DNA from 2 places in the Streptomyces camelliae genome. Region 1 is predicted to be linked to the other one. Evidence: riboswitches for the same ligand, from Rfam matches in the RefSeq annotation. Region 1 holds a riboswitch; the other holds the start of a gene.
The links. Region 1 has a riboswitch for glycine ahead of gcvT (glycine cleavage system aminomethyltransferase GcvT). Riboswitches for the same ligand answer to the same signal wherever they lie in the genome.
Positions count from the first base shown of each region.

Region 2: it holds a riboswitch for glycine, as region 1 does, so the genes downstream of both, gcvP (aminomethyl-transferring glycine dehydrogenase) here and gcvT (glycine cleavage system aminomethyltransferase GcvT) in region 1, are expected to answer to the same signal.

Region 1 covers NZ_CP115300.1:2,954,453-2,958,700, forward strand. The annotation lists gene O1G22_RS13285 (enhanced serine sensitivity protein SseB) at 1-159, opposite strand, end outside; gene O1G22_RS13290 (AAA family ATPase) at 250-894, opposite strand; glycine riboswitch at 1,058-1,155, shown strand; glycine riboswitch at 1,156-1,268, shown strand; gene gcvT (glycine cleavage system aminomethyltransferase GcvT) at 1,311-2,438, shown strand; gene gcvH (glycine cleavage system protein GcvH) at 2,612-2,998, shown strand; gene glyA (serine hydroxymethyltransferase) at 3,003-4,248, shown strand, end outside.
Region 2 covers NZ_CP115300.1:7,614,717-7,618,964, forward strand. The annotation lists gene O1G22_RS34900 (DNA polymerase IV) at 1-203, shown strand, start outside; gene O1G22_RS34905 (PRC-barrel domain-containing protein) at 1,143-1,514, opposite strand; glycine riboswitch at 1,634-1,728, shown strand; gene gcvP (aminomethyl-transferring glycine dehydrogenase) at 1,903-4,248, shown strand, end outside.

The sequences.
Region 1 (4,248 bases):
GAAGCTGCGGCCCAGCACCTCGATGATCCGGCCGGCCGCGGCGGGAATGCCGAGGGAGGCCGAGAGCACCTCCTCCAGCTCGTTGCCGGGCCAACCGCCGTGCGGGTGGGGGTGTGTCTGTGCCGGGAAGTCCGCGGGAAAGTCCGCCGGGAAGTCCATCTGCCTACCGCCTGCTGGGAACCACTGCTGTGACCATGAAGGCTAGCGGGTGGCTGTGACAGTCCCCTCACCGTGTGAACACGGTCCCCCTCATCCGGTGAAGTCGATCCGGTGCAGGGTGTCCGCCGCGGCCCGGTCCAGCAGGGTCGCCGAACCGACACCGGCCGGCAGCTCGCCCCGCTCCGCGGCGGCGAGGAGGCGGGCGGTCGTACGGCGGTGGCGGGTGAAGGCGTAGCGGGAGACGCCGCGGCCACGCTCGCGCTGACCTGCGCGGGCGGTCTCCGGTGCCACGTCGAGCAGGAGCAGGTGGAGGGTGCCGCCGCGTCGGCGGGCCTCGCGGGCGAGCCAGCCGCGCACCCAGGGCTGCGTGCCGCAGTCGTGCACGACGACGCCCTCGCCGTCGCGCAGGGCGCGGCGCAGACCGGCGTAGTGGGCGAGGCGGACCAGCGGGCGGTAGAGCGCGTAGGGGACGAAGCGGGGGACGCGGGCGTCCCAGCGGTCGCGGGTGTCCTGGGAGTCGATGCGCCGGCCGGTCACCGTGCGGTGCATCAGGGTCGACTTGCCGCTGCCGGGCAGGCCGGTGATCACCACCAGGTCCCCGGGGCCGAAGAGCAGGGCGCGGGGGCTGCGGCCCGACCGGTCGCGCAGGTCGCGGACGACCGTGGCCGGGGCGGAGCGCTGCTTCGGCACCGCGATGCCACGGATGGCGGTGGCGTACACCGGGGTCCTGTTCACCGTGATCGTCCTCCCCTGTCGATTCAGTAATAGCCCTGCCCGTGAAACGTAAAGAGAAGGTAATAGCCAAAGGTCGGCGGTAAGGTCCGCGTCCTGCCACAGGCCGGTTACAAAAGCCCCGTCGGCGTGCGATGATGTGGCCGCCAACTGCATACCGGCCGTTTGAATCCGCGCGGGAGAGTCCCCAGCAGCCTTCGCTGGGGCGCCGAAGGAGCAAGTCCCTCCCTTGAATCTCTCAGGCCCCGTTACCGCGCGGGCGAGGCACATCTGAAAAGCGGGCCGCTTCCGCAGTGGCTCCACCCAAGGTGCAAGCCGTGATCGTCCCCGTGGCGGTCGCGGCGAACCTCTCAGGTTCCGATGACAGATGGGGAGGAACGTTCCTCGCCCGTTCCGCTGTCCTGGGAGACGACCGACCGATGAGCAGTACCGAACCCACTGAGCCGCGCCATACCGCGCTGGACGCGCTGCACCGCTCGCTCGGTGCGACGATGACCGACTTCGCCGGCTGGGACATGCCCCTGCGCTACGGCTCCGAGCGCGACGAGCACGTCGCGGTGCGGACCAGGGCCGGTCTGTTCGACCTCTCCCACATGGGCGAGATCACCGTGACCGGCGCCGAGGCGGCCGCCTTCCTGAACTTCGCCCTGGTCGGCAACATCGCCTCCGTCGGCGTCGGCCGCGCCCGCTACACCATGATCTGCCAGGCCGACGGCGGCATCCTGGACGACCTGATCGTCTACCGGCTCGCCGACACCGAGTACATGGTGGTCGCCAACGCCTCCAACGCCCAGGTGGTGCTGGACGCCCTCACCGAGCGCGCCGCCGGCTTCGACGCCGAGGTCCGCGACGACCGGGACGCCTACGCGCTGATCGCCGTCCAGGGCCCGCAGTCCCCCGGCATCCTGAAGTCCCTCACCGACGCCGACCTGGACGGGCTGAAGTACTACGCCGGCCTGCCCGGCACCGTCGCCGGCGTCCCCGCCCTGATCGCCCGCACCGGCTACACCGGCGAGGACGGCTTCGAGCTGTTCGTGAAGCCGGAGCACGCGGTCGAGCTGTGGCAGGCGCTGACCAAGGCCGGCGAGGGTGTGGGCCTGGTGCCGTGCGGCCTGTCCTGCCGGGACACCTTGCGCCTGGAGGCGGGCATGCCGCTGTACGGGCACGAGCTGAGCACCTCCCTCACCCCGTTCGACGCCGGGCTCGACCGGGTGGTGAAGTTCGAGAAGGAGGGTGACTTCGTCGGGCGCGAGGCGCTCCTGCAGGCCGCAGAGCGCGCCGAGCAGAACCCGCCCCGGGTGCTCGTCGGGCTGATCGCCGAGGGCCGTCGCGTCCCGCGCGCCGGGTACGCCGTCGTCGCCGGCGGCGAGGTGATCGGCGAGGTCACCTCCGGCGCCCCCTCCCCCACCCTGGGCAAGCCGATCGCCATGGCGTACGTCGACGCGGCGCACGCGGCGCCCGGCACCGCGGGTGTCGGCGTGGACATCCGAGGCAGCCACGAGCCGTACGAGGTCGTGGCGCTGCCGTTCTACAAGCGCCAGAAGTAGAGACTGGGCGCGAGCGCGTTCCTCGCGGGCCCCGTCCCGTGGCGGGCACGTGACCCTGCGCACATCTCTCCCAAGCTTTCGACTTCGCTCAAGCAGGGGGACCTCCAGCCCACCAGCGGTTTTCGCAGTCCCCCCTTCATCAGCACTCCCGCGCGTACAGGAGAATTCAGGCCATGAACAACCCCCAGCAGCTGCGCTACAGCAAGGAGCACGAGTGGCTGTCGGGCGCCGAGGACGGCGTCTCGACGGTCGGCATCACGGAGCACGCGGCCAACGCGCTCGGCGACGTGGTCTTCGTCCAGCTCCCCGAGGTCGGCGACACCGTGACCGCGGGCGAGTCCTGCGGCGAGCTGGAGTCGACCAAGTCGGTCTCCGAGCTGTACTCGCCCGTCACCGGTGAGGTCACCGCGATCAACGAGGACGTCGTCGAGGACCCCTCGCTGGTGAACTCGGCCCCCTTCGAGGGCGGCTGGCTGTTCAAGGTGCGCGTCGCCGAGGAGCCGGCCGGCCTGCTCTCCGCCGACGAGTACACCGCCTTTTCCACCGGCGAGGAGTCGTAATCGCATGACCGTCCTGAACACGTCCCTGCACGAGCTGGACCCGGAGATCGCCGCCGCGGTCGACGCCGAGCTCAGCCGCCAGCAGTCCACGCTGGAGATGATCGCCTCCGAGAACTTCGCGCCGCTCGCGGTGATGGAGGCGCAGGGCTCGGTGCTGACCAACAAGTACGCCGAGGGCTACCCGGGCCGGCGTTACTACGGCGGCTGCGAGCACGTCGACGTCGCCGAGCAGATCGCCATCGACCGGATCAAGGAGCTGTTCGGCGCCGAGTACGCCAACGTCCAGCCCCACTCCGGCGCCTCCGCCAACCAGGCGGCCCTGTTCGCCCTCGCCCAGCCCGGGGACACCATCCTCGGCCTGGACCTGGCGCACGGCGGCCACCTGACCCACGGCATGCGCCTGAACTTCTCCGGCAAGCAGTTCAACGTGGTCGCCTACCACGTGGACGCCGAGACCGGCCTGGTCGACATGGCCGAGGTCGAGCGGCTCGCCAAGGAGCACCGCCCGAAGGTGATCATCGCCGGCTGGTCGGCGTACCCGCGGCAGCTGGACTTCGCCGAGTTCCGCCGGATCGCCGACGAGGTCGAGGCCTACCTGTGGGTCGACATGGCGCACTTCGCCGGTCTGGTCGCCGCGGGCCTGCACCCGAACCCGGTCGAGTACGCGGACGTGGTCACCTCCACGACCCACAAGACCCTCGGCGGCCCGCGCGGCGGCATCATCCTCGCCAAGCAGGACTTCGCGAAGAAGCTGAACTCCTCCGTCTTCCCGGGCTTCCAGGGCGGCCCCCTGGAGCACGTGATCGCGGCCAAGGCGGTCTCCTTCAAGGTCGCGGCGAGCGAGGACTTCAAGGAGCGCCAGCGCCGTACGGTCGAGGGCGCGCGCATCCTCGCCGAGCGGCTGACGGCGGCGGACGCCCGCGAGGCCGGCGTGAACGTCCTGTCCGGCGGTACGGACGTCCACCTGATCCTGGTCGACCTGCGCGAGTCCGAGCTGGACGGCCGGCAGGCCGAGGACCGCCTCCACGAGGTCGGCATCACGGTCAACCGCAACGCCGTCCCGAACGACCCGCGCCCCCCGATGGTCACCTCGGGCCTCCGGATCGGCACGCCCGCCCTCGCCACCCGCGGCTTCACGGCCGAGGACTTCGCCGAGGTCGCGGACGTGATCGCCGAGGCCCTGAAGCCGTCGTACGACGCGGAGGCCCTGAAGGCGCGCGTGAAGGCGCTCGCCGACAAGCACCCGCTGT
Region 2 (4,248 bases), 4.7 Mb from region 1:
TTGTGGGGGATCCGGCGCTGGAGTCTGCCGAGCCGTTGCCGTTGGTTGCGGACGCTGCCCACCCACCCGCCCGTCTCGGTCAGTCAGACAGTGACCGACACGGGGCTCCGCCCCGGACCCCGGACGGGGGCGCTGGCGCCGACGGGTGGGGCGGGAACCGGGAACAGGCTTCGGACGCGACTCGGGTTCCCGACGGAGCCTGAGCCGCGGATGAGGCTCAGGCCCCGGGCGCGGCTCCGGCTCCAGGTGAGGCTGAGGTCTCGGGCGCAGGTCAGCCTTCGTCCGAGGCTCCGGCCCCGCGGGACGCTCGGGCTTCGGACGGGGCTCGGGCTCTGGGCTTGGGGTCGGCGCCGGACGGAGCCGAGGTCGTCTCGGGTGATGCGTGGGTTCCGGTCGACGCCCTGGCCACGGAAGCGGGTCGGGCTTCGGAAGCCGGGGCCCAGGCCCCGGACGAAGCTGAGGTCTCGGGTGAAGCTCGGGGCTCCGGTCGCGGGTGAGATGTCGGATGGGGCTTGGGCCTCGCAGGAGGGTTGGGCTTCGGGTGTGTCTCAGGTCCCGGACGGAGCTTAGGTCTCCGGTGAGGCTTGGGTTCTGGTCGAGGCTCGGGTGTCGGGTGAGGGTGGGCTTCGGGTGTGGTTCAGGCTCCGGGCGAAGCTGAGGTCTCGGGTGAAGCTCGGGTTCCGGTCGCGGTTGGGGGTCGGGCCCTTGGTGAGGCTTGGGTTCCGGTCGAGGCTCGGGCGTTGGGTGACGGTCGGGCTTCGGGTGTGGTTCAGGCTCCGGGCGAAGCTGAGGTCTCGGGTGAAGCTCGGGTTCCGGTCGCGGTTGGGGGTCGGGCCCTTGGTGAGGCTTGGGTTCCGGTCGAGGCTCGGACGTTGGGTGACGGTCGGGCTTCGGGTGTGGTTCAGGCCCCGGACGGAGCTCAGGTCTCGGGTGAAGGTTGGGTTCCGGGTGGCGTCCGGGTCCGTGATGAAGCCCCGCCCGTAATGAAGCCCGTCTGTGAGAAGCCCCCCGTGGTGAAGCCCCGCCTGTGATGGCCCTGGCCCCTGATGGAGCCCCGACACCTGGACGGAGACCGGGGCTCTGAAGAAGCCCCGGTCTCTGGTGAAACGCCGGGGGCACAGTGGGGTCGGGGCGGCGGAGGGTCATGGTTCCTCTGAGCCTGCCAGTTTGCCGAAGTCGTGGTCCGGGAGGGAGGGCGGTGGGGCCGTGTCCAGGCCGTAGTGGTGGTAGAGCTGGAGTTCCTGGTCGGGGGAGAGGTGGCGGCCCACGCCGAAGTCCGGGGCGTCCTTGATGAGAGCGCGGTCGAAGGGGACGTGGAGGGTGCCCTCGATGAGTTCGCTCGGTTCCAGGGGGACGAAGGCGTCGCGGGAGAACAGGCCGGTGCGTATGGCCGCCCACTCGGGTACGCCGGTCGCGTCGTCCAGATACACCTCGTCGACGGTGCCGATCTTGGTGCCGTTGCGGTCGAACGCCTTGCGGCCGATCAGGTTGCGCGGATCGATGTCGGTCTGCACGGTCCCTCTCCCTCCACGTGGTCGCAACTCATCCGTAAGCACTACAAAAGAGCACATTCGCGGAGGCGGCCACTCGAAGGCTCGGGCGTTGACCTCGCTGGTAGTCTGACAACGGCTGCTGAACCCGTGCGGGAGAGTCCTCCGACCACTTCGGAGGCGCCGAAGGAGCAAATCCTCCCCGGAATCTCTCAGGCTCACGTACCGCACGGACGAGGTCACTCTGGAAAGCAGGGCGGGTGTCGACGGCTTCCGCCCTCACCGACGGTGAAAGCCGGGACCTTCGGGCGCCCGGTGAAGCTCTCAGGTTGAGATGACAGAGGGGGAGGCCGTCGGGGCACCCGTGCCGTGGTGTCCCTCGAAGGTCGCGTCAGACCAGGAGGCCTCCGCAATGACCGCCCATCGCCCCTCGCTCTCCGAGCTCGAACAGGGCATCCCGTTCGAGCAGCGTCACATCGGGCCCGACCAGGAAGCGCGGGCCAAGATGCTCGCGCACATCGGTTACGGTTCGCTGGACGAGCTGACCGCCGCCGCCGTGCCGGACGTGATCAAGAACGCCGACGCCCTCGATCTGCCGGACGCCCGCACCGAGGCCGAGGTGCTCGCCGAGCTGCGCGGGCTGGCCGACCGTAACCAGGTGCTCGGCTCGATGATCGGGCTGGGCTACTACGGGACGTTCACCCCGCCCGTCATCCTGCGCAACGTCATGGAGAACCCGGCCTGGTACACGGCCTACACGCCGTACCAGCCGGAGATCTCCCAGGGGCGGCTCGAAGCGCTGCTGAACTTCCAGACCATGGTCGCCGACCTCACCGGCCTGCCCACCTCCGGCGCCTCCCTCCTCGACGAGGGCACGGCCGCCGCCGAGGCGATGGCGCTGTCCCGGCGCATGGGGAAGAACAAGAAGGGTCTCTTCCTCGTCGACGCGGACGCGCTGCCGCAGACCATCGCCGTCATCGAGACCCGTGCCGAGCCGACCGGTGTCGAGGTCGTCGTCGCCGACCTCAGCGAGGGCATCCCGGCCGACATCGCCGCGCGCGAGATCAACGGCGTGCTGATCCAGTACCCGGGCGCCTCCGGTGCCGTACGCGACATCAAGCCGGTCATCGACCAGGCTCACGAGCTCGGCGCGCTCGTCACCGTCGCCGCCGATCTGCTCGCCCTGACCCTGCTGGTCTCGCCGGGTGAGCTGGGCGCGGACATCGCCGTCGGCACCACCCAGCGCTTCGGCGTGCCCATGGGCTTCGGCGGTCCGCACGCCGGCTACATGGCCGTACACGAGAAGTTCGCGCGCAGCCTGCCCGGCCGGCTCGTGGGCGTCTCCGTCGACGCCGACGGCAACAAGGCCTACCGGCTCGCGCTGCAGACCCGTGAGCAGCACATCCGCCGCGAGAAGGCCACCAGCAACATCTGCACCGCCCAGGTGCTGCTCGCCGTGATGGCCGGCATGTATGCCGTCTACCACGGGCCGGACGGGCTCCGGGCCATCGCGCAGCGGACGCACCGGTACGCCACGATCCTCGCCGAGGGGCTGAAGGCCGGCGGTGTCGAGCTCGTGCACGGTGCCTACTTCGACACCGTCACCGCGCGCGTGCCCGGCCGGGCCGCCGAGGTCGTCGCGGCCGCCCAGGAGAACGGCGTCAACCTGCGCCTGGTCGACGCCGACCATGTCTCCGCCGCCTGCGACGAGACCACCGACCGGGCTCAGCTGGGCGTCGTCTTCGCCGCCTTCGGTGTCAAGGGCGACGTCGAGGCGCTGGACGCGACCGCCGCCGACACCCTCCCCGAGGGGCTGCTGCGCGGTGACAGCTACCTCACCCACCCGGTCTTCCACCAGCACCGCTCCGAGACCGCGATGCTGCGCTACCTGCGCAAGCTCGCCGACCGCGACTACGCGCTCGACCGCGGCATGATCCCGCTGGGCTCCTGCACCATGAAGCTCAACGCGACCACCGAGATGGAGCCGGTCACCTGGCCGGAGTTCGGGCAGCTGCACCCGTTCGCCCCGGCCGAGCAGGCCGAGGGCTACCTCACGCTCATCCACGAGCTGGAGGAACGTCTCGCCGAGGTGACGGGATACGACAAGGTGTCCCTCCAGCCGAACGCCGGCTCCCAGGGCGAGCTGGCCGGGCTGCTCGCCGTACGCGGATATCACCGGGCGAACGGTGACGAGCAGCGCACCGTCTGCCTGATCCCGTCCTCCGCGCACGGCACCAACGCGGCCAGCGCCGTCATGGCCGGCATGAAGGTCGTCGTCGTCAGGACCGCCGAGGACGGCGAGATCGACGTCGAGGACCTGCGCGCCAAGATCGAGCAGTACCGCGACGAGCTGGCGGTGCTGATGATCACGTACCCGTCGACGCACGGCGTCTTCGAGGAGCACGTCGCCGACATCTGTGCCCGGGTGCACGAGGCGGGCGGCCAGGTGTACGTCGACGGCGCCAACCTCAACGCGCTGGTCGGCCTCGCCAAGCCGGGCCACTTCGGCGGTGACGTCTCGCACCTGAACCTGCACAAGACCTTCTGCATCCCGCACGGCGGCGGCGGTCCCGGCGTCGGCCCGGTGGCCGTACGGTCGCACCTGGCGCCGTATCTGCCGAACCACCCGCTGCAGCCGGCGGCGGGCCCGGAGACGGGGGTCGGACCGATCTCGGCGGCTCCCTGGGGCTCGGCGGGGATTCTGCCCATCTCCTGGGCGTACGTCCGGCTGATGGGCGGCGAGGGCCTCAAGCGGGCC